2 linked regions of the Teredinibacter purpureus genome follow. The protein of the gene in region 1 binds, or shares a complex with, the protein of each later gene. Links are inferred from orthologs where the notes say so. Each region holds a gene or a part of one and is shown in the gene's direction. Other genes may lie near its edges. The genes, in order: tsaE and tsaD.

What was found.
Region 2: the proteins of tsaE (region 1) and tsaD are in contact, whole or in part, in a crystal structure (PDB 6N9A), measured with the Thermotoga maritima proteins. The link is inferred for Teredinibacter purpureus from one-to-one orthologs. Residues at the interface, in WP_004082108.1 of Thermotoga maritima: Leu37, Gly38, Lys46, Lys57, Val59, Lys60, Ser61, Thr63, Phe64, Thr65, Leu66, Met67, Val69, Pro71, Tyr82, Arg83, Leu84, Asp86, Asp88, Phe89, Asp93, Ile128, Asp130, Glu131, Arg134; in WP_004082750.1 of Thermotoga maritima: Cys10, Asp11, Arg49, His50, Leu82, Gly84, Gly135, Gly136, Glu154, Thr155, Leu156, Asp157, Asp158, Ser159, Glu162, Asp165, Lys166, Arg169, Leu170, Tyr175, Lys213, Thr214, Leu217, Tyr218, Gln221, Arg222, Asn324.

What each region holds. Positions count from the first base shown.
Region 1 is NZ_CP060092.1:1,568,279-1,580,263, forward strand. Bases 8,944-11,942 are described here. They hold tsaE (tRNA (adenosine(37)-N6)-threonylcarbamoyltransferase complex ATPase subunit type 1 TsaE), read left to right. Parts: upstream 8,944-10,201; coding sequence 10,202-10,684; downstream 10,685-11,942. Other genes in these bases: H5647_RS07015 (bifunctional ADP-dependent NAD(P)H-hydrate dehydratase/NAD(P)H-hydrate epimerase), read left to right, coding at 8,944-10,202; H5647_RS07025 (N-acetylmuramoyl-L-alanine amidase), read left to right, coding at 10,800-11,942. Also shown: H5647_RS06970 (HD-GYP domain-containing protein), read left to right, coding at 1-1,025; H5647_RS06975 (methylated-DNA--[protein]-cysteine S-methyltransferase), read right to left, coding at 1,029-1,880; asd (archaetidylserine decarboxylase), read right to left, coding at 1,966-2,826; H5647_RS06985 (rhodanese-like domain-containing protein), read right to left, coding at 2,823-3,677; small ribosomal subunit biogenesis GTPase RsgA, read right to left, coding at 3,721-4,725; orn (oligoribonuclease), read left to right, coding at 4,886-5,431; H5647_RS07000 (hypothetical protein), read left to right, coding at 5,793-6,122; H5647_RS07005 (MFS transporter), read left to right, coding at 6,238-7,452; tRNA epoxyqueuosine(34) reductase QueG, read right to left, coding at 7,449-8,579; more of H5647_RS07015, read left to right, coding at 8,673-8,943; more of H5647_RS07025, read left to right, coding at 11,943-11,985. UniProt on the Escherichia coli protein: Required for the formation of a threonylcarbamoyl group on adenosine at position 37 (t(6)A37) in tRNAs that read codons beginning with adenine.
Region 2 is NZ_CP060092.1:2,133,561-2,145,309, forward strand. The notes cover bases 4,433-7,195. They hold tsaD (tRNA (adenosine(37)-N6)-threonylcarbamoyltransferase complex transferase subunit TsaD), read left to right. Parts: upstream 4,433-5,182; coding sequence 5,183-6,208; downstream 6,209-7,195. Other genes in these bases: H5647_RS09280 (L-lactate permease), read left to right, coding at 4,433-5,132; folB (dihydroneopterin aldolase), read left to right, coding at 6,212-6,565; folK (2-amino-4-hydroxy-6-hydroxymethyldihydropteridine diphosphokinase), read left to right, coding at 6,571-7,068. In the rest of the region: H5647_RS09255 (HAD-IIB family hydrolase), read right to left, coding at 1-160; H5647_RS09260 (phosphoribulokinase), read right to left, coding at 157-1,068; H5647_RS09265 (GatB/YqeY domain-containing protein), read right to left, coding at 1,347-1,796; rpsU (30S ribosomal protein S21), read right to left, coding at 1,880-2,095; H5647_RS09275 (2-hydroxyacid dehydrogenase), read right to left, coding at 2,287-3,282; more of H5647_RS09280, read left to right, coding at 3,510-4,432; H5647_RS09300 (hypothetical protein), read left to right, coding at 7,388-7,942; H5647_RS09305 (pteridine reductase), read right to left, coding at 8,057-8,800; H5647_RS09310 (multifunctional CCA addition/repair protein), read right to left, coding at 8,800-10,035; H5647_RS09315 (DMT family transporter), read left to right, coding at 10,433-11,371; H5647_RS09320 (SpoVR family protein), read right to left, coding at 11,393-11,749.

The sequences.
Region 1 (11,985 bases):
AACTTCATCAGCAAATGTATGATGCGGTCGGCAGCGTCATGGGGCATGTTAATCAAGATCATCATCATGTGCCCATAAATGAAACTAAGCGTGTGGCGAGCCAAATGGTCGATAGCGTGCTGCGCAGCCCCGATGCTTTTACGTGGTTAAGCCGCGTTCGCGATAAAGACGAATACACCTATTCTCATGCCGTACGTTCGGCGGTTTGGGCCATTTTATTTGGTCGACATATAGGCCTGCCTAAAGCAGATTTAGATGTTTTGGCGATGGGGGTACTCCTTAAAGATATTGGTAAAACACGTTTGCCCCGGCATTTGCTTGAGAAAAAACAGCGTAGCGAAACTGAGCAAGAGGCGTATGAGAAGTTTATCGATTACGGTGTAGAAATTTTACGTAAGCTGCCCGATGTTCAGCCGCGTGTAACGTCCGTTGTTAAAACGCATTGTGAACGCGTAAATGGCAGTGGTTATCCGCAGCATTTGCGCGGTGATAAAATTCCTTTACTGGGTAAGATTGCGGGTATTGTCACTTTTTACGATGAAACGGTGAACCCGCGTGGTGAAGGGCATCCGCTATCACCGTCTAAAGCTGTCGCGAGACTGTATGAATTACGGGAAGTGGAATTTCAAGAAGAATTGGTTGTAGAATTTATTCGGGCGATTGGTTTATACCCAACAGGCACATTAGTTGAATTGTCTACGGGCGAAGTGGGTGTTGTGGTTGAGCAAAATTTTGATCGACGTTTGAAGCCTGTCGTAATGGTCGTTCTAGATGCTTACAAGCAACTATTGCGTGCGCCCGAATTAGTTAATTTAGCGGCAGAAGAGCGCGATAAACAAGCAAAATTAGATTCCGGTAAGTACCATCCGTCTGAAATACAGCGTATTGAAATTTTGCAAGATTTACAGCCGGGCGCTTATGACATAGATGTGGCCGGTATTCGCGATAAATACATTCAACGCAAGCAAGGCAAAGGCCTGCTGGGGTTGTTTAAGCGTTCAGGGTTAAAGCTACCGGGCTTTTAACCTTTATGGTATTAACAACTCTTTTGCTAGGAGTAAGGTTTTTTTATCCAAGCCCCATCTATACCCTCCTAACAACCCGCTCTCCCGTATCACTCGATGACACGGTATAAGCACTGCAACGGGATTTTTGCCAATGGCGGTGCCTGCCGCTCGGCTGGCGTTTGGGTTACCTACTTTAACCGCTACTTCACCATAACAAAGCGTCGTGCCCTGCGGTATATTGAGCAGGGCTCGCCAAACGGCTATTTGAAAGTTGGTGCCTTGCACGTATAGTTTCAGCGTTCCGTTTTTCACGCTCGGTTTTGAAAATATCCTATTCAACCACTGTTGTGCCTCGGTAGGTTGTTCTTCCCAACGAGCTGCAGACCATTGTTGTCGAAGGTGTTTGTTGTCGCGCTCAGCACCGTCATAACGTGTAAACTTTAAGCTGTGAATACCTCGTTTGGTCCAACATAGTCGAGCAATACCCAGTGGCGTATTTCCTTCTCCAAAGTAAAACGTTAATCCTTCCCCGCGGGCTTTGATATCCCCTGGTGTGACAGCTTCTAGTGATACAAGGTGGTCGTGGAGGCGGCTACTACTGGACAAACCTAGTGCGTTGCTCGTTTCAATGCAGGAGTGCTGTTCAGCAAGTATTGGTTTAGCGTTTTCTACGGTGACGCACTGTAAAAACTGTTTAGGGCTTATGCCAACCCACTGCTTAAATAAATGATGAAGGTGGTCTGAACTCATGTTGAGCTGTTGTGCTATGTTCGCAACGCTAGGTTGCGAGCGAAAGTGAAGGCGCAAATATTCAATTGCCGCGCACATGCGCTGAAAGCGCTTATGCGTAGGGGTGCTCGCAGAATTATTCATAGATCGGGTCGCTCAGAGTCAAAGATGAGTGCCTACCAAAGCCGACGATAGTATTTTATTGTCAATTTGGCGACCCGCATCCTGCTTAATGACGTTTTTTTATCGTAGCCAAGGGCTCTCCCATTTTGACGGTGCGCCCAGGGGTCATACGTTCAAGCCAGTTGGTACTGTTTTCGGGCATCAATAACACGGCGGTTGAACCTAGTTTAAATCGCCCCATCTCGCTACCGCGGGTAAGTGAAATAGGGGGGTGTTCGCCGTACTGCTGGCGTGTCACTTTATTGCCTCGAGGCGCGATTTCGCCAGCCCATACTGTTTCGATAGAGGCAACGATCATTGCGCCTACGAGTACTACAGCAACGGGCCCAACGTCCGTTTCGAAGATGGATACAACGCGTTCATTGCGCGCGAAAAGGTTGTCTACGTTGTTCACGGTCGTTGGGTTGACGGAGAAGAGTGCGCCGGGAACATGGATCATATCGGTGAGGGTGCCGCTTATGGGCATGTGTACGCGGTGATAATCTTTTGGGGATAAATATACGGTGCAATACTGGCCATTTTCAAACTTTTTAGCCAAAGTTTCGTCACCCCCCAGTAATGCTGTGGTCGAAAATGATTTTCCTTTTGCTTGGAAAATTGTATTGCCGTTAATAGTGCCTGCTTGGCTAATAGCGCCGTCAGCGGGGCATAATAAAGCATTTTCTTCTTCCTCCAGTGGTCGTGCTTCGGGCTTTAAGGCTCGGCAAAAAAATGCGTTAAAACTTTTATACTCGAGAAGGCTTTCCTGCGCGGCCTCGGCCATATTGACATCAAAATTTGCAGCAAAACGCTGGATGAATAGGTTTTTTATCCACGTGATTTCGGTGCTGGCAAACCACCCTACAATGCGCGAGAGCAAGTGATGGGGGAGTATGTATTGCAGCAGTACAAATAAAAAAGATTTCACAGCGTTGTTTCCTCAACCGGTGTGTTTGGATGGTTGCCCCATTCAGCCCAAGAGCCGTGATAGGCCTTAATGTTAAAACCGAGTAGTTTACCAACCAAATAGGTAAAACCCGAGCGGTGATGAGACTGGCAATGCGTAATAATCGAGTGCTTTTTTGTTAAGCCTACTGATTGCAAATAGTGTTCTGCATCGCTTCGTATTCGGTGGCCGTTTTGCGGTGCCATTAATTGTGTCCATTCACAATTAATGGCACCGGGAATGTGACCACCTTTACGTGCAAAAACTTTTTCGCCGCGAAACTCTTCTGGAGAGCGAGCATCCCAAATACGGGCATTGTTGTTGTTCAGCTCCGCCAGAATATCGGGAATTTCGGCGATAACGCCTGAGTGAATATTGAGGGCGGGTGATGTGGCGGAGGCTCTATGCTCGTGTTGTTCCACTGCTAGAGCGTTCTTCTTCCAGGCCAATAATCCTCCATTCACGTAGGAATAGTGTGGGTGCCCAATCACGTCTAATGTCCAAATGAATCGGCCTGCCCAGCCACCACCTTCATCGTCATAAACAATAAAATGTGTATTTGAGGTAAGGCCTAAATAGCCAAAAACCTGCTCTAGTTGCGCTAACGGCGGTATTTTACCTGGCGCAGGCGGGCGACCTGATAGTAGCGCGGTTGGGGGAAGATAGACGGCGTTAGGTATGTGGCCAGCGCGATAAGATTGCTCGGAGCTTAAATCAATAATACAAATGGGCGGTAAGGCTTGTGTGTTGTAAGCCAGAGCGCTGGCTCTAGCGTCTAGATACTGGTGGAGTTCAACCGGTTCTATAACGGGCGGCAAAAGCGGGTTGAGCATAAAGATCCTTGTGGAGAAGCATGTGCGAGAGATCGTGGTAAGGCTATAGCGATGGTTTTATATCGACGTCATTTAAGGTGTTAATGATGCGACAAAAGCTCTCATAACGTTCGGCGGATATAATCCCGTCTTGTTGCGCTGAGGTAATGGCGCATCCAGGCTCCTGTTGGTGCCTGCAATCTCTGAATTTACAATGCCCCGCACGTTGACGAAGCTCTATAAAACCGTGAATAACATCGTCCACGTTCATGTGCCATAGCCCAAAATCACGAATACCTGGTGAATCGATACAATTGCCGCCGTCAGGGAAGTGATAGAGCCTAGAATGGGTCGTGGTATGCCGGCCTTTAGCAATTTGTTCTGAAAGCTCTCCAATTTTAATATCTTCGTTGGGCAGTAACAGTTGAATAATGGACGATTTACCGACGCCAGATTGTCCCGCGAAAATACTGGTGACGTTGCGTAAATGTACTTTTAGGGTATCTAGCCCGTGTTCGCTTTTCGAAGACGCAAGCACAACGTCGTAACCGAGTAATTTATACTGATGTAGCAGTTGTTGAATAGAGCAGCTCTCAGGCTCGCCGAGTAAATCGGCCTTATTGAGAAGTAATACCGGTTTTACGTCTAAATTTTCGGCGACTACGAGGTAGCGATCAATAAGCCCTGCGTGAGGCTCGGGTTCTACGGCTAGCGTGATAAGTACTTGATCGATATTGGCGGCAACATCGCGCATTTTTCCGTAGCTATCGGGCCTTTGTAGGCGGTTACGGCTTTGCATTACAGAAACGACAACACCGCAATTATCGTCCTCTTGCTGCCAGATAACGTTGTCGCCCGTAACGATTTCCCCCAAGTTTGCACGCAGATAGCAGCGCCATAGAGTGCCATCTGCGGTCTCGATATCCGCTTGCTTTCCGTAGCGGGTTATAACCGTTCCGTGTTGCTCGGGCGCGCTAGAACGGCCTTCGTTGTCAGCATTCTTTCGGCGTTTCTTTTGGTTTTCTTCGATTCGTCGAGATTGCTGCTGGCTTAGCTTACGCTTGGTCATGAGTGGCCAATAGGGAGCGTGTTATCGTGGAGCCTGTCTGATCATTTGGCTCACGAACACGCAGAGATATGAGGTGTGAGGGTCGGGGGGTGTGCCTGCTAATGGGAACTTCCTCTTCGAGCTGCTAGAATTCGGAAGTTGCATTGTAATGGAAAAAACTATGGCTAACAGCGAAAACAACCTTATTTGGATTGATCTGGAGATGACCGGATTGATTCCTGAGCATGATGTCATCATCGAAATAGCTACAGTTGTTACTGATGCGAACCTCAATACGCTTGCTGAAGGGCCCGTTATGGCCATTTATCAGCCTGATGCGGTAATGAATCAAATGGATGAGTGGTGTACCACGCAGCATGGGCATTCAGGATTAACGCAACGGGTGAAAGCGAGCGAGGTTTCTACGTCCGCGGCTGAACAGGCAACGTTGGATTTTCTCGCAGGCTGGGTGCCTGAAGGAAAGTCGCCAATGTGCGGTAATTCGATCGGGCAAGACCGGCGATTTTTACAACGTTTTATGCCGCGATTAGCGAATTATTTTCACTATCGCAACATTGATGTAAGCACGTTAAAAGAGTTGGCGTCTCGTTGGCAGCCCCACGTTCTTGACGGGTTTACCAAGCAAGGTTCTCACCTAGCGCTAGACGATATTCGTGAATCAATCGCGGAACTAAAGCACTATCGCGAACATTTTATTCGCCAATAGATAATTACGCGTCATACCGTTGACGCGTTCTTTTATCTATAGATCTTTTCCTTCTGCAAGTTAAAGTGCTTGCTTAAAAGTTGGTCTAAGCACTGTCATCTATTGCCGCTTTTATTCTTTCCTTCAGGTGTATCATTGCACCTGTTATTCCATATTCTTCCTTGGTCTTATAAAGGAGGTTTTTAGCGCAAGCAGGTTTTTGACAAGCTTGCATATCAGGACGAAGCTTAAAGTAACAAACCGACTTAACGATTAATCTCAATCTTCGACATTGATGTTATTGAGGCTGGGTAATCGGTTTTTTTGGCGGTTATTTTATTGTTACGAGCTTCATTGTTACTAGCTCGAAGGAATGAGACCTATGCAATTTCCCGATTCATCTGTACCTTTATATTCTGTAGTCGAGTCTGACCTCTCATCGGTAACGGCTGCTGTGGCCGAACCTGAAAGTCGACGTGAGCGCAGGGACCAAAGTAAGCCAATTCCCATGAATGTGGCTGAGTACATTAACGATGACCAAGTGATGTCGCTGCGCAATATGGAAAGCTTTGGTTGGCAGTTGGCCTTTGTTCGACGGCCGTTATTTCAAGATGCTGTTGTTGTTGTTGTGAATGCCGATCAAAGTCAGTACGGCGTACTGGAGAGTGACGGTTCGATTAATATGAAGTCAATGCTTGAACTACGGCACTAGCTATATTTTATCGCGCATTAACGACCCAGCATAATTTTCTTCGTTTCCGCTATAGCGCTCTCCTTTCTTCTATATAATGCCCGCCTCTTCAAATCCTGCAGGGGCGAGGTATTTCGTGCACACCAATAATCAATTTTTTGTGAAGGGTAAGTTTTTGCTGGCTTTTGGTTTTCTTGCCGTGTTTATGGGCAATTTTGGGCAATCATTTTTTCTCGGCACTTACGGCGCTAGCATTCAACAGTCGCTAGAGCTTTCGGCCTCGCGTTATGGATTGGTGTATTCCGTCGCTACATTGCTTGCAGGAACGAGTTTAATGTTGGTAGGAGGGTATATTGATCGATGGCCGCTCATGCGCTTTACCAGTTTTGTGGCCTTTGGTTTGATGTTTGGTTGTTTGCTGTTTGTGATTAGCGACAATATTTGGTGGTTGGGGTGTGCATTTTTTATGGTGAGGTTGTGTGGCCAAGGTTTGTTACCGCATACCGGTGTTACCACCATGGCGCGTTGTTTTTCGGGTCATAGAGGTAAGGCAATTAGTGTAGCGGCTTCTGGCGTGCCTGTTGGTGAAATATTACTACCGCTTGCCGCTACGTTGCTTATCTCGTATTGGGGTTGGCAAAATAGTTGGATTGTTATTGTAATTTTTATTGCTATCGTATTTTTGCCGTTGAGCTACTTTTTACTGTCTAGCGCAAAGCGCAGAGGGTATGAGTTTTCGCCTGTTGTACGCGATGCAAGTGAGCAAGCAGAGGATCAAGGCCGAGGCGCAGTATTATCCGATGGACGTTTCTGGCGAGTGTTGCCTGCTGTGATTGCCGCACCGTTTGTGGTGACGGGTATTTTCATACATCAATCGTTCTTTTTGTTTGAAAAGCAATGGTCAATGGACGTATTTGCGGCAAGCTTTGTTGTTTATGGTGTTGTGCATTGGCTTGCATCTCTGGTTGCAGGCTTATTGGTCGATCGCTACAGCGCTGCTCGATTGCTGCCTTTTTATAATCTGCCCTTATTATTGGCGATGCTTGCCGTTGCCTTTTTAGAGGGGCCGGTTGTCGCAGGCGTTATGTTGGCGTTACTGGGTATGTCGATTGGTTGTAGCGGTCCCATTACTGGAGCGTTATGGGCGGAAGTATACGGAACTGGGAGGTTAGGTAGTATTCGTTCAATGACATCGTCATTTGGTGTTTGGTCTACCTCATTATCGCCATTGTTGTTTGGTGTGCTTATCGACAATCATATGAGCGCGGTGACTTTAGCTGTGATTTTAGCGGTCGCGGTGAGTGGGGCGTGCGTGTTAGCTGCGTTCTCCTATCCTGTCAAAAAAGTCTAACGCTGTAATTTTCGTGGTCGTTTGCGCTGCGGGTTGAGTTGTTGCGCCAAAGCCCAGTCGATGTGTTCGGCAACTAATGTGCTGGCAGTATTTTTTTGGCTGCGTAGCGCTTGAATAATCTCGTTTGAGTGCGGTGCGTTGCCAAGGCCTATCGCGAGGTTACGCTGCCAGCCTTCAAAGCCAATGCGGCGAATTGCCGAGCCTTCGGTATTTTTTAAAAACGTGTCTTCATTCCATAAGAAAAGCGTTAGTAAATCGCTGTTGGCTAGGCCGTGCCGTGGTTGAAAATCTTTTTCGCCGCTAGGTTGTGCGTACTTATTCCATGGGCAAATGGCTTGGCAGTCATCACAACCAAATACGCGGTTGCCCATTACCGCGCGGTACTCTTGAGGGATTGGCCCTTTGTTTTCGATGGTTAGGTAGGCAATGCATCGGCGTGCGTCAAGCTGATAGGGCTTGGGGAATGCGGCGGTTGGGCAAACTTTAAGGCAGGCTTCGCAATCGCCGCATTTATTTTCGGCAGTAAACGTATTAGTGGGGAACGGCAGATCGGTGAATATTTCACCTAGGAAAAACCAGCTTCCCGCATACTGGTTAATGAGTAGTGTGTGTTTGCCTACCCATCCAAGGCCGGCTTTTTCGGCAAGCGGACGCTCTAGAACTGGCGCGCTATCGACGAAAGGTCGTTGATGTGCCGGTTGGTCGGGAAAAATAATACACGCTTCAGCGTTAATTTTTTCGGCCACTTTGGCGAGACGTTTTCGAATCAACTTGTGATAATCTCGCCCTAATGCGTATCGAGAGATGTACGCTTTTTCAGGAGATTTTAAGATTTTGATCTGTTCTGTGCTATCGGGGAGATAGTCCATTCGAGCGGAAATAATACAGCGGGTGCCTTCGTGCAACTTTTCTGGTTGCTTACGCATCTCTTGCCGTTCGGCCATCCAGGCCATTGTGCCGTTGTACCCTTCGTCGAGCCACTCTTCTAGTCGCTCAGCTTCGCTCGAAAGATTGCCGTCGGATATGCCTATTTGCTGAAAACCTAGCTCTCGCGCCCAGAGTTGGATTTTTTCGGCTAGCGCGGCGAGTGCGAGCATCTGTTCTGGGGTAGGGTTATAGCCTTGCATAATGATTCAGTTCGATTGAGTGTGCGAATTGGCTTTGGGAGTATGGCCAACATTCCGTATAATTTCGGCCACACTAATTGAGCCGAACTTGCTATGAGTGATTTTACACTGCCCGACCAACTTTTTCGCGCTGAACACGTGCGCCAACTAGAAGAACTCGCGATCGATGTTACGGGTATCGCAAGTATTCAACTGATGAAGCGCGCAGGCCGCGTTGCTTTCGATGCGTTAATTCAGCGGTGGCCTAACGCCGAGTCGGTACGAATCGTTTGCGGCAGTGGTAATAATGGCGGCGACGGTTATGTTATGGCTGCGCTGGCAATGCGTAGGGAAATGGATGTAGCGGTTTTATCGCTATGCTCTCCTTCGGCCCTAACAGGGGATGCGGCTCGGGCTTATCGGTTCGCAATACAAGAAGGTGTGAGGGTTGTCGAGGTGCAAGACTGGTCGAGCGCTTTCTTACAGGAACACACCGATATCATTGTTGATGCACTCCTTGGCACAGGCTTAAAGGGAGAGCTTCGAGCAGAGGTTAAGGCGGCAATAGACGCTATTAATGGGATGGGGGTACCGGTTGTAGCTGTTGATATGCCATCGGGCCTAAACGGCGATACCGGTGGCACTTTGAGCGCTGTGATTGCGGCGACTTTAACGGTTACGTTTGTGGCCTGTAAGCCGGGTCTGCTAACGGGCCGGGGGCCTCAGTTGTGCGGGGAGGTGGTTTTTGATGATTTGGGCCTCAGCAAAGAAGGCAGCCAAGATGCGTTACAGGCCGCATGGTCTACCATTCAGGCCGACTGCCAAAGGGTGACTATCCACTCGACTAAGCTTCTACTGCAGGCTAGACCTGCCGATGCCCATAAAGGAATGTTTGGCCACGTGCTTGTGATTGGTGGCGACACGGGGTACGGCGGTGCTGTGACTCTCACGGCAGAAGCCTGTGCGCGTTCTGGAGCGGGGTTAACCAGTGTTGCGACACAACCAATCCATGTGAACGCTATTTTATCGCGCGTACCAGAAGCGATGGTTACCGGTGTTGCATCGGGTCAGGCATTGGAGCCGTTAATGGCTTTCCCTAGTGTTGTGGCGGTAGGGCCGGGGTTGGGGCAGTCACCATGGTCTGAACAAATGTTGCAGCAAGCCGTGCAGGCAGATTTACCTCTAGTTGTTGACGCAGACGGCTTGAATATTATGGCGCAAGGGCGAGTGTTGCCGAACGCGTATCGCGATAATTGGGTGCTAACGCCTCACCCTGGTGAAGCCGCCAGATTGCTTGGTTGTAGTGTTGAGGTAATACAGAATAATCGATTTTTAGCTGTGAGTGAGCTGCAAAAACGTTACGGGGGGGTTGTAGTATTAAAAGGAGCCGGTACGGTAATAACCGATGGCCACCAGCTTTATCTTGCGGATGTGGGAAACCCCGGTATGGCATCGGGTGGGATGGGCGACGTTTTAGCCGGCGTTATAGCGGCGTTAATGGCTCAGGGGCTTACGGCTCTCGACGCGGCTTGCCTTGCCGTTTGTGTGCATGGTGACGCAGCCGATTTAGCGGCCGAAGAGGGTGGTGAAAGAGGTTTGTTGGCGTCGGATTTAATCCCCTATATTCGAGAGTTATTAAATTAATGTCTGGTATTTCAATATCTGCGTCGATAATCTTTGACGCTTCTTTGGTCGATGAGGCTGCGACGGTAGCCGTTGGAAGGTTATTCGGCGCGCATCTGCGCGGCGGCGCTATTATCAATTTAGACGGTGTACTTGGTGCGGGTAAAACTACCTTCTGCCGTGGTATTCTCAATGCGTTTGGTTATTCAGGTGCGGTTAAGAGCCCAACTTATACTCTGGTCGAGCCGTATGAATTTGAAGATGCTTCGGTTTTTCATTTTGATTTGTATCGTTTGGGTGACCCTGAAGAATTGGAATACATGGGGATACGGGACTATTTCCAGACGCATGCCATTTGTTTAATCGAGTGGCCGACAAGAGGAGAAGGTTTTTTGCCCGCGCCAGATCTAACGGCCACCTTTACGCCGCAGGGCGAGGGCAGAGCGTTGAGTGTGTGTGCCCACACCGCACGCGGCATAAAAATCGTGCAGAGTATGGGTTAAAATAACAATACATGAGGGCGCTGAAGTGGTGCTGTTGAATACGCTGAAAGTGGAATGTGTGCCTTGGGCGCTATTGGCGTTTGTTCAGCTGCTGTTTCTATTAAGTTCTTCGGCTATGGCCGCTAATATCGATAGTGTGCGATTGTGGCGAGCGCCGGATCATACGCGATTAGTATTTGACTTAAGCGCAGCGGTAGAACACTCGGTTTTTCGGCTTAAAGAGCCTGACCGAATTGTAGTCGATATTGCAGGTTCTACGAGCAAGGTGTTGTCGAAGGATATCGATCTTTCGTCAACACCCATTAAACAGTTGCGCTTTGGTAAACACAGTAACAACTTGCGGGTTGTCTTGGATCTTAGTACTGACGTTAAGCCGCGTACGTTTATACTGGCGAAACATGGAGAAAAACCTGACCGTTTGGTTGTTGATCTTTATGATGCGAAAACCGAAACGGTTAAAACGGTTGAACAAGTTGTTACTACTTACAGTGGACGACGCGATATTATTGTAGCGATTGACGCCGGGCACGGTGGGGAAGATCCCGGCGCATTGGGCCCTAAAAAAATCTACGAAAAAGACATTGTTTACAAAATCAGCCAGCAGTTAGAGCGCATGGTAAATGCGCAACCCGGCTATAAAGCGCACATGGTGCGTTCTGGGGATTACTACATTCCGCTGCGTGAACGCCGAAATAAAGCGAGGAGTGTGCGAGCGGATGTTTTTATTTCTATTCATGCCGATGCGTTTAAAAACCCTAAGGCGCAAGGGGCATCGGTGTTTGCATTGTCTCGCCGTGGTGCAACCTCTGAAACGGCACGATTCTTAGCATCAAAAGAAAATGAAGCCGACTTAATTGGTGGTGTAGGCGGCGTTGACCTCGAAAACATTGACGATACGTTAGCGGGTGTACTTGTCGATTTATCGATGACAGCTTCGCTAGCTAATAGTTTAGACGTGGGCGATCGCGTATTGAAAGAGGTGGGTAAAATTACGCGATTACACAAACCACATGTAGAGCAGGCTGGTTTTGCTGTGCTTAAGTCCCCTGATGTGCCTTCTATTCTGGTCGAAACGGGTTTTATCTCCAACCCTGGAGAGGCTAAAAAACTCAATACTTTTGCTCATAGAAAAAAGCTCGCTACGGCCATATTTAATGGCGTTAAGTCCTATTTTTATGAAACCCCTCCCGCAGGCTCTTTTGTGGCTTGGGAAAAAAATGGTGGTTCTAATAGCGTTGTACAGCATACGATTACTCGAGGCGACACGCTAACGGCGTTGGCAAATCGGTATAATGTGAGCG
Region 2 (11,749 bases), 560 kb from region 1 along the record:
TGCTGGTGTTGATGATAACGGGAATATTAAGTGTGGCGAGCCGTTGTAGTGAGGGTAGAGCGGCTTCCCATTGATAGGTGTAATGGTCGAGTAGCGTACCGTCGAGATCGGTGGACACGACATAGGTTGGCTGATTGGGCTTGGCGGTAACCGTCTTCATGGTGTGTCCTTTTCGGTAAGCGCAATAATCGAATGCTGTGCGTCTAGGCTTAATGTCCAATCGGCCTGCTTAGGTAACGTGTTTAGTGCGTGCTCGGTGAGGCGCTGATAGTGTGAAATAAAGCGTTCAATGTCTTTAGGGCTTTGAATGTTACTGTGTTTACGCTTCTCGGGTGTTGAGAGTAGCCATTTTTGTTTTAGCTTTTGTTCTTGTAATAAGCGCCATTGAAAGACACAGTCAAAAGAGGGAGCTTTTAATACGGCAAGGTAATCGATTAATTTAAATAAAGTCGCGTATTGATCGGCGAGCTGTGAATTTACATAGTGCCGCCATACCCCAGTGGGGTCTTCATTGGCTTCGAGTGTGTTTATGGGGTTTACAAGTTCAGGTTCGGCTTCGGCAGACAGCCCCACGCACCAGCCTTCCAGAATGATAATATCAATGGGGCCGTTTAGGTGCGTCCAATACTCTTTGCTGGCTCTATCATCTGTGGCCTTATCAAAGCGAACGAGGCTACACGATTCACCCGTTGTAAGCGTTTGAAGTTGCTGAAGTGTGTTCTTTGCGAGCGCTAGATCATGCGTACCGGGAACGCCTCGAGTGGCGAGTAGTGGGTGCACTGTTTTGGCGAGAGATTGACGTTGGGCACGAGTGAGATAAAAGTCGTCAATGGATAGCACTGCGCATCGCATCTGGCATGAATGTTCAAGAATAAGACGAAGGAAGTCTGCAAGGGTGCTTTTACCGCTACCTTGTGTGCCTTGTATACCCAATATCAGTGGCGAGTGCTGGGCATTCGCTTTTGCGGCGATTTTGCCAGCTAATGGTTGGTACCAATGTTCAACGGTTTGTTTAAACTCCGGCGGAAGGCCGTGGGCTTGAATGGCGTCATCGATATAAGTTTGCACTATTTTTATGCCTTGCCTTATGGGTGACCCAATATGGGGCGCAAGTAATCACCTGCATGGTGCGGTTTTGTCGAGTATAGAGAGCGCTACAGTAGGTTTAATAGTTTAAGAGCAATTTTCGCACCAGTTTTGGGTTTTTTGGTGCTGGGGAACGATATTAAATTACGTGGTGGGGTTTTTAAACGTGTAGGGGTTTTCCGGAAATAAAATACCGGAGAGTGTATAGCGTATGGGAAGGGGAAAGGAGCTATATGAGTGGCTGTACGAGAACTACTTGATTAACCCAGCAGTGTTTTAACGAGTTTGCTGACTTCACCCATATCTGCGCGGCCCTGCATTTGAGGCTTCACAATGGCCATGACTTTACCCATGTCCCGCATAGATTCTGCACCGGTTTCGGCGATAGCGCTTTTGAGCAAGGACGTAATTTCGTCTTCCGAAAGAGCGGAGGGCAAATATTCCTGAATAACGCTTATTTCGTAGCTTTCCGTGTCGGCAAGCTCTTGACGACCCGCTTCTACGTACTGGCTAACGGAGTCTCTACGTTGTTTGACCTGTTTATCGAGCACAGCAAGTACGCGCGCATCGTCTAGCTCGACACGTTCATCGACCTCGATACGTTTAAATTCCGACATAAGAATACGCAAAACACCAAGACGTGGTTTATCCTTGGCGCGCATAGCATCTTTTACGGCTTGCGAGATACGATTTTTTGTGTCACTGGCCACGGTAGAGTCCCGTTTTATAGTCAATCCAATAAGGTGGCTTAAAACCACCGTTGCTGAGCTGCAATAGCAGCTGTAGCAGGATCTTAGTACAGGCGCTGAAACTTGCGGTTTTCGCGCTGAACTTTTTTCGCGTGACGCTTAACAGCTGCAGCAGCTTTACGCTTACGTACAGAAGTAGGCTTCTCGTAAAATTCGCGACGACGTACTTCGGCGAGTACACCGGCTTTCTCACAAGAGCGCTTGAAGCGACGCAAAGCAAAATCGAATGGTTCGTTTTCTTTCAGTTTTACTGAAGGCATATTTTTACCTGTTTTGTTTTCAATTATCCGATGCAGCCACATGCCTAGGCACACCAGTTCTAAGGGTGCGAGATTCTAAACACTTAGGCTTGTGCCTGCAAGGGCTTTTTGTGTGAATTTCAGGCCTGTTGGGCCTTTCGTTTTTTGGGGTTCGACTTTGGCGCCATGAGGGCCATTTGTCACGCGGTAACCTAGGTTTTAACCAAGCACATTTTATCGAGCTCACCTTTATCGAAGTGAAGGATGTTATTGAGTGTTACTTCGGCAATGGCTTGTAAGGCTTCATGTGTAAAGAACGCTTGGTGGCCCGTAATTACAACGTTTTTAAACGTTGTGAGGCGGGCGAAAATGTCGTCCTGTAATACTTGGTTAGAGTAGTTTTCGAAAAATAGGTTGGCCTCTTCTTCATAAACATCTAGCCCTAAGTAGCCTACTTGCCCGTTTTTTAGGGCTTTAATGATGGCCGGTGTATCGATTAACCCGCCGCGGCTGGTATTAATAAGCATTACGCCCTTTTTCATTTGGCTGAGCGTATTGCTATTAATAATGTGGTAGGTAGAGCGTACGAGCGGACAGTGCAGCGAAATAATGTCTGATTCGGCCCATACTTGTTCGAGGCTGACGAGCTCTACGCCGGTTTCAACGAGTGCCTCGGAGGGCATGGGATCGAAACAGATAACGCGACAACCAAACCCTTTCATTATGCGAATTATTGACTGCCCTATGCGGCCGCCGCCTACGATAGCAACAGTTTTGCCGTATAAATCGAAACCCATTAAACCGCTAAGTGAGTAGTCGTTCTCTCTAATGCGTGAAAACGCACGGTGGATATTGCGGTTTAAGTCCAAAATTAGTGCCGCTGCGTGCTCTGCGACAGCATTAGGAGAGTATTCAGGTACGCGTGCGACGGGTAGGTTGTGTTTAGCACAGGCATCAAGGTCGACGTTATTAAAGCCTGCGCAGCGCATAGCAACCAGTTTTACACCGTTTTCCTGCAGTTGGGCGGCAACGGCGGTATCGATCACGTCGTTCACAAAGCAGCAGACTATGTCGAAGCCTTTGGTGAGGGCAACGGTTTGAGCGGTCAGTTGGGGTTCAAGGAATGTGAGCTCCAAGCCAGTTTCTGTATTTGCGCTGGTGAGATGTTCTTCGTCGTAAGGTTTGGAGCTGAAAACCGCTACTTTCATTTGTTTGTCTCGTACTCAATTAGCTTTGTAGGGAAAGGAGGGGGAGTATACATTCAGTTAGGCCTCAACCGCACTAGGGTAAGGCCGAGAGATTTCCCTTATTTTTGATAAGGAAATTTACCTTGCGATAGTTTAGTCTATGCGCCTTTACTTTGGTGGGGATTCGGGCGATTAATCGCACTGGAACCCGCTCTTTGATTTGCTCCGAATGCGAGATTGTTGTTCCTATGTTTCAGTTGTTTTCTGCTTATTTTCCGATTGTGTTGCTCATCTACCTCATGACGAAAAAAAATAGCTTGCCATCTTTTCGCGCGCTACCTCTTTCTGCCTTGGTACTTTATAGCTTAATGTTGGTGGTTTTTGAGCGTGACCCAAACCAAGTGCATGCCGTAATCGTTGATGGCTTGTTGGTCGCGTGGACCCCCATTTTAATCATTGCGGGTGCTATTTTTTTATTCCGAACAATGGAAGCGACAGGCGCGTTAGCGATTATTCGCACTGGGCTTAATAGTATTTCCAACAACGCTATAGCCCAACTAATGATAGTGGGCTGGGCGTTTCAGTTTTTAATAGAGGGAGCCAGTGGTTTTGGCACACCTGCAGCATTGGCGGGGCCTGTATTGGTGGGGCTGGGTTTTCCCGCTGTTCGGGTGGCCATTTTCTGTTTGATTCTCAATAGTGTGCCCGTATCTTTTGGAGCGGTAGGAACCCCCACATGGTTCGGTCTTTCCGCCGTTTCATTAAGCGAGCTTGAGCTGGCGCAGGTAGGCATTAAATCGGCTTGGTTGAACAGTATCGCGGCACTATTCATAGTGCTCGTTGCCTTGATGTTTATTGTCGATCGTCGAAAAATCATGGGCAATATTGTCTTTATCGTACTCAGTGTACTGTGCTGCGTTACACCTTATGTCGCGATTGCTTATAGTAGTTATGAGTTTCCGGCGTTATTGGGGGGCGGTATTGGGTTGATCTTGACGATACTCTTAGCGCGATGGGGGATAGGGCTTGAAAAAACGCCAAGTGATGGCCGTCAAATTGACGATGAGGCCGTGGATCGTGCGACAGATGCTCAGAACGCGCCACGTGTATCGGTTAAAGCGCTAGTGAAGGCTACCTTTCCCCTATGGGGAACGGTTTTGTTATTAATTATTACGCGGGTTCCTCAGCTGGGTATAAAGCCTTTGTTGTTGTTAAAAGAGCCCGTGTTAAGCGTAGGCCTTGGTAGTTTGGGCGATTTGTCCGTAAGTGCAGCACTAGTGGTTTCGCTCACGAATATTTTTAATACGTCTGAATCGTGGAGTCATAGTTTTCTATATGTTCCGTCGTTGCTTCCTTTTGGTGTTATCGCTCTTTTAACCCTGCAGCTATTTAAAGACGGTAGTACGCGCACTGTTGTTAAAGAGACGGTCGAGCAAATGAAAACGCCGGTTGTTGCTTTATTGGGTGCGTTGGTGTTTGTAAATTTAATGATGATGGGTGGCGAGCAGTCGGCGGTTGCGTTAATTGGGTCGCATCTAGCGGAGATTACCGGTAGCAATTGGCAGTTTTTTGCGGCATTCCTCGGCGCCTTGGGCTCGTTTTTTTCGGGCTCGGCCACTATATCCAATTTAACGTTTGCCGGTATTCAAGATTCAATTGCGCTAGACCTCGCCCTTAATCGAACAACCATTTTGGCGCTGCAGTCGGCGGGCGGTGCTATGGGTAATATGGTGTGCATTAACAATATTGTTGCTGTTGCTTCTGTACTCGCGCTCGGTGATAAAGAAGGTTATATCCTAAAACGTACCGCCATCGCTATGCTTGTTTACGGTGTTGTGATTGGTGTGGCTGGCGTTGTAATTTTTGGCTAAGGTCTATGGCCCTGCAGTATTGGGGTTTATTGTTCAGTAAGAGATGAAACATGCGTGTATTAGGAATTGAAACATCCTGTGATGAAACCGGTGTAGCGGTCTATGACAGTGAGGCCGGCTTACTTGGGCACGACCTTTACAGTCAAATTGAGCTACATGCCGAGTATGGTGGCGTCGTACCTGAGCTAGCATCCCGCGATCATATTCGTAAGCTTATCCCACTTATCGATAGCATTCTTGATCGTACGGACTCCCAAAATAAGATCGATGCTATTGCCTACACGTGCGGGCCAGGTTTAATCGGTGCGTTGTTGGTGGGGGGGTGCGTGGGGCGCTCATTGGCTTACGCATGGAACGTGCCGGCAATTGGTGTGCATCATATGGAAGGGCATCTATTAGCGCCCCTACTCGAAGACAACCCGCCGGACTTCCCCTTTGTTGCGCTACTGGTCAGTGGCGGGCATACGCAGTTAGTGGAGGTTAAAGGAATTGGTGAGTACACCTTGTTGGGGGAGTCTCTCGACGATGCCGCCGGAGAGGCGTTCGACAAAGCCGCGAAGATGATGGATTTGGATTATCCCGGTGGGCCTCATATAGCACGCTTAGCAGAAAAGGGTACGCCGGGGCGATTTAAGTTTCCGCGCCCTATGACGGATAGGCCCGGTCTAGACTTTAGTTTTAGTGGTTTGAAAACGTTTACGTTAAACACCGTAACGAAGCATGCTCAGGCCGACGGGTTGCCCGATGATCAAACCTGTGCCGATATAGCCTTTGCTTTTCAGGAAGCCGTGGTTGATACACTCGCCATTAAATGTCGGCGAGCCTTGCAGCAATGTAATATGAATACGCTGATTATTGCGGGCGGGGTGTCTGCGAATAATCGTTTGCGCGAGCGATTGGAAGAAGCATTGGCAAAAATTAATAGCCGAGTATTTTATGCGCGCCATGAATTTTGCACCGATAATGGCGCAATGATCGCGTTTGCGGGATGTCAGCGTTTAGTCGCAGGCCAAAAAACGGGGTTAGCGGTTGATGTCATGCCTCGCTGGCCGTTAGATACTTTGGAGTCTCTGTAGTTTATGGATATAGTTTTTATTAACGATTTACGCATCAATACTATTATTGGTATTTTTGATTGGGAGCGAGAAGTTAAGCAAACGGTTCGCCTCGATGTAGAAATGGCGCACGATATCCGTAAAGCCGCCGAAACAGATGATATTCAATATGCTCTAGACTATAAAAAAGTGTCGAAGCGATTGATTTCATTTATTGGCGAATCGGAATTTTTCTTGGTTGAAACTATGGCGGAGCAAGTGGCTGCTATTATTCGCGAAGAATTTAAAGTGCCGTGGTTGTGCCTAAGTGTTAGTAAACCAGGCGCATTACGAGGAGCCGAAAGTGTTGGCATCCGTATAGAGAGAGGTGAGCGCTAAACACAATGGCAGAGGTATTGTTGAGTGTTGGAAGTAATATTGAACGGGATTTAAATATTCGCTCTGGGCTGAAATCTTTGGCGCTTGAATTTGGTACGTTGGCATTATCGCCGGTATATGAAAGCGAAGCGATTGGTTTTCAGGGTGATAATTTCTACAACCTTGTGGTTGCTATGCATACGGCTTTGTCGGTGGGGGAATTATCTTCTGTACTGAAATCCATCGAAAATAAGCATGGCAGGGATAGATCCTCGGCAAAGTTTAGCGCGCGAACCTTAGATATTGATATTCTTACGTATGACCAGCAGCAAGGTGAATGGGAAGGTATTTCATTGCCGCGAGATGAAATTAAAAAAAATGCGTTTGTATTATTGCCAATGGCCGATCTAAGACCCAATAGTTATTACCCAGGAAGCGAACAAACATATAAGGCTCTATGGGAGCGTTTTGATAGTACCTCGCAGAAATTATGGGTAGTACCTTTTCCGCTGAATGTTGAGTGAGCCACTTTTTATAACCCCTTAAATGGAAGTGAATGAAAATCGGCCCTAGCGAATCGCTCGCCCCGTAATGACGGTCGTACTTAGCCATAACGCTAAATCACTGTGCCGTGCGCATCATATTCTACACTTTTCGTATTTGGCATAACCCTTCGTTATTTTAAACGTTAGCGCTTATCATATGTCCGTCTAAACGTGTGCTGGCACCGGTGTCTAAAAACAGATACCTTTAATCTCGCGAACACGTTTTCTCGTATACCTTTCAAATATGTGAAAAATAACATTGTTATTTGATCACGAGAAAACCTTTCTGGAGGCAACTATGCGACGTTACTATTATGTGAGTAATGACTTAACCGATATTGAAAAAGCTGAAATTGATTTGTTTGATGCTGGGTATTCTCAAGAACAGGTGCACATTCTTAGTCAGCAAGATGCTGAATTGGAAAAACGACATCTTCATGAAGTTAATCCTTTTGCGCGCTTAGATATTCTTCGTTCGGGGCTTGTTGGCGCCGCGATTGGTGCATCGCTAGCCGTTATCGTTGTGCTTATTGGATTTGTCTACAAAGCTGAAACAGCGATTGACTGGCTTCCGTTTGTATTTTTAGCCGCGGTGTTGTTTTTTTTCTCAACATGGGAAGGAGGGTTTTACGGCATTCAGGTGCGTAGCGCCGAATTTAAACGTTTCCAAGACTTGCTTAACAGCGGGTTTCACGTGCTTATGGTCGATACGGATACAAAAGATCAAGATACTCTTCAGCGTTTGATGGCTTACCATGAATCTTTGTCTGATGCTGGTGAAGGGGCAGCGCGCCCAGAGTGGCTCATTGCATCACAGCGTAGTTTTCACGCTTTTGTAAAAGCAATGCCTTAGGTCGGCAATTACGCTCTTCTAAGGTGTACCTCACAACCTTGGAGAAGGTATAGAAGCTGGTAGGTTTTTACCTGTACCGCCTATATTCGATAGGCGGTTCCCTACCTTTCGCAGCTATTGCTGCAAGGTTTTTCCCCCATCAATATTCAGTATTTGCCCGGTAATGTAGTTGTTGTGTTTTGCCAAAAATTGCACCGCATCGGCGATAACGGTGCAGCCACCTATGGTCTTGAGTGGGATAGAGTTTAGTCTTGCGGGGTTCTCAATTAAATTTCCGTCTGAATCTTCTGGCCATAATATGGCGCCAGGGGCAATTCCGTTTACGCGAATATGCGGTGCAAACTCCAACGCTAAAGATTGTGTAAGCATTAGGTTTGCGGCTTTGGCCATGCAATAAATAGTGTGATTTTTTAGTGGCCGGTGGGCGTGCACATCGGCAATATTAATAATGCAGCCGTTGGCCTGTTTTAGCGGTTGGCGCAGCGCATGCGACAAAAATAAAGGCGCTTTTGCGTTTGAGTTGAATAGGGCATCCCAGTCGGTTTCGTCGAGACTCTCGAGAGGTGTGGGGAAAAAACTCGAGGCGTTATTGACTAAGAGATCACACCGGCCTACCGCCAGTAATAGATCGTGTGCGATAGACTGTGCAGTATTGGCGCCACTGAGTGTTGCTTGAATGACGAAAGCGGAGTTAGCGCGCACTGTATTCAGTTGTTCGCGTAAAGCGTGCGCTTGAGGCAGTGACCGGTCGCAATGAATCACCACCGTATAACCTGCGGTGTGAAGCTGTTGCACAATAGCGGCGCCTATTCTTCGGGCGCCACCTGTTACTAGAGCAACGGGTGCGGGGTTGTTCATTATTCCTTCACCTTATAATTTTTCTTGAACGATTCTAGTAGCGATAATCGTTTTTTGTGTAAGGCTTCTCCAAATGCCGCGCCCTTGTGGCCTTGTGCCGCAATGGCTTTGGTATCGATGGTACTCATTGCGAGACGCGCGGCTTGAAAAAATTCGGCTTGCGGGTAAGCCCTACTTTCAAACCCTGTTCTGCCTTGGGCGTCGGCTTGGCAACATACGCAAAAGTGTTCGAATCGTTCAGGCCGCCTGAAAGCGTCAAGGCGTTGGAGTGTTTCGAGTAGTTTTTTAGTGCTCAGCTCAAAGGCTCTGTGACAGTGAGTATGGAATTGCGCGACGGCCAATGCCAATTCGCGGTGAGGGTTAGGTACGCTTAGCCGATTGCACAGCGCGTTGATTAACGGCAAGCCAGTCTCTTCGTGGCCGTGGTGTTTGGGCCATTGATGCTGGGGGGTGAGCCCCTTACCCAGGTCGTGCATAAGTGCGGCAAAACGAACCTCGGAATGCTGGCTGAGTTCAACGCTACGCTGCATGCACAGAAGTACATGTTCTCCTGTGTCTATTTCAGGGTGGTGCGCGGCGGGTTGTGGAACACCAAATAGCGCGTCAAGCTCGGGCATGAGCTTTGCCAACGCGCCACAGGTGCGCAGTACACGAATAAAAACGTCGGGAGACGGCTCGTCTAGCGCGCGCGAAAATTCTTTCCATACACGCTCAGCCACTAGGTGATCAATTTCACCATTTTTTACCATCTGGGTCATTAGCGCCATAGTTTCCGGCGCTACGGTAAACCCCAATAAGTGGAAGCGCGCGGCAAATCGCGCGACGCGTAAAATACGCACAGGGTCTTCGCTAAAGGCATCTGAGACATGGCGAAGTTTTCGTTCAGCCAAATCTCGTTGCCCCTTGTAAGGGTCGATAATGTTACCGGCCGTATCTTGCGCCATTGCATTGATCGTAAGGTCTCGACGCAAAAGATCTTGTTCAAGAGTAATGTCTGGGGCGGTATAGAATTGGAAACCTTTGTAGCCCTTCCCCGATTTTCGCTCTTGACGAGCGAGGGCATACTCTTCTTTTGTATTAGGGTGTAAGAAAACTGGGAAGTCTTTACCTACGGGTGTAAAGCCAGCGTCGAGCATGTGGTCGGGGGTGCTACCTACGACCACCCAATCTCTATCCGGGGCTTTAATGTTTAATAAGGCGTCGCGAACGGCGCCGCCGACTAAATAACAGTTCATTTTTTGTATTTGCGGTTGACGTATATCAATATATATCGCACACTCTAAATCAACTCGTAGAGCATTGCCACATATGTGCATTTATTTGCGAGTAAGAATTATTAAATGTGTTGTTTTTTTTGAATTTTAATTTAGGTTTAATATAAAGTATTTTCAGTTACTACGAGATAAATATGATTTTCATGGCGGCAAAATTTGTAGCGATTATCGAGGCACACTCTGTGTGGGTCTTGCGTTGTTATTTTTTGTGCGTGCCGGATAAGTAAACGTTAGATTTAAATACTCATTCCACAAAGGCCGCAGCGTAAAAACTGCGGCCTTTGTCGTTTTAGGCTTTAAATATTTTTTTATTACTTCAGTCACTCCCGCTATTTACTGGACGGGTGAGGGAATACTCATGCCTGTAATATTGGCTTACATCTTTGTTGTTTTTATTTGGGCTACAACGCCACTGGCTATTCAGTGGAGTAATAGTAGTTTAGCATTTGTTACCTCTGTGAGCTTACGAATGGTTTTTGCGTTGGTTATTTGCGCTACCTTACTCGCAATTTTAAACATTCGCTTAATCGAAAAACGCAGTGATTGGTGGGCATTTTTGGTTGGCATGATAGGGCTATACCCCAATATGTTAATTATATATTGGGCCGCTCAGTATATCTCATCAGGGCTCATGGCTGTTATTTTGGGTTTGTATCCGTTTGCTGTGGGATTCTTTTCGTTGATATTTACGAAAGAGAATGTATTTAATCCTGCAAGAATAGTGGCGCTAGGGATTGCGGTAGGAGGGCTTTATGTACTGCATTACGATCAAATAGCCTTAGGTCATGATGCGGTTCTTGGTGTCCTTGGAATGGTGGCTTCGTCGATACTCTTTGCGTTTAGTTCGGTACTGGTGAAATTGGTAGGAGGGGGCGTCGGGCCGTTACGGCAATCAACGGGGGTTCTAGTGTTGTCGGCCCCCGCATTTGTCATAACGTGGTTTTTTTTGGATGGTGAAATCCCTACGGACATCGATACTAAATCGATTATGGGTTTGAGTTATCTTTCTGTGGCGGGTTCCGTTATTGGGCATACGTTATTTTTCTATGTGTTGCGTCATTGTTCAATGGTTTCTGTTTCACTCATTCCATTGTTAACACCCGTTTTAGCGTTGTCGATAGGCGCTGTATTTGCACAAGAGGTGATTACATTCAAAACGATTATAGGCAGCGCGATGGTGTTATTTTCACTGGGTCTGTATCAAGGTGTTTTTCAAACGATTGGCGCGGGCATTAAAAATATTCGTATTACTCACGGTGGGCTATGGGCAGTTGTCACGCGTGGTAAGGCACATTAGTTTGCGCTGGAAAAAGCGATGTTATGATAAGTCGTCTTGTAGATTGACGGATAAATCTGGGCAGTGGAATTCTTGCTTGGTGTGTTCATCTTCAATGGATTGTAGGTGAACATTGAAACCCCATAGACGGTGCACATGTTTTAGCACTTCATGGGCGGTTTTCTCATCGAGCGGTTGTCGATTGAACCGATAGTGATGAAGCGTGAGCGATCGATCGCCGCGAATATCGACATCAAACACTTGGATGTTAGGTTCTCTGTCGCCTAAGTTGTATTGTGCAGATAACGCTTCTCGAACATGCTTGTAGCCCGTATCGTCATGAATAGAGACGACTTCGATTGTATCCTTTCTGTCATCATCGAGAATGGTAAATAACCG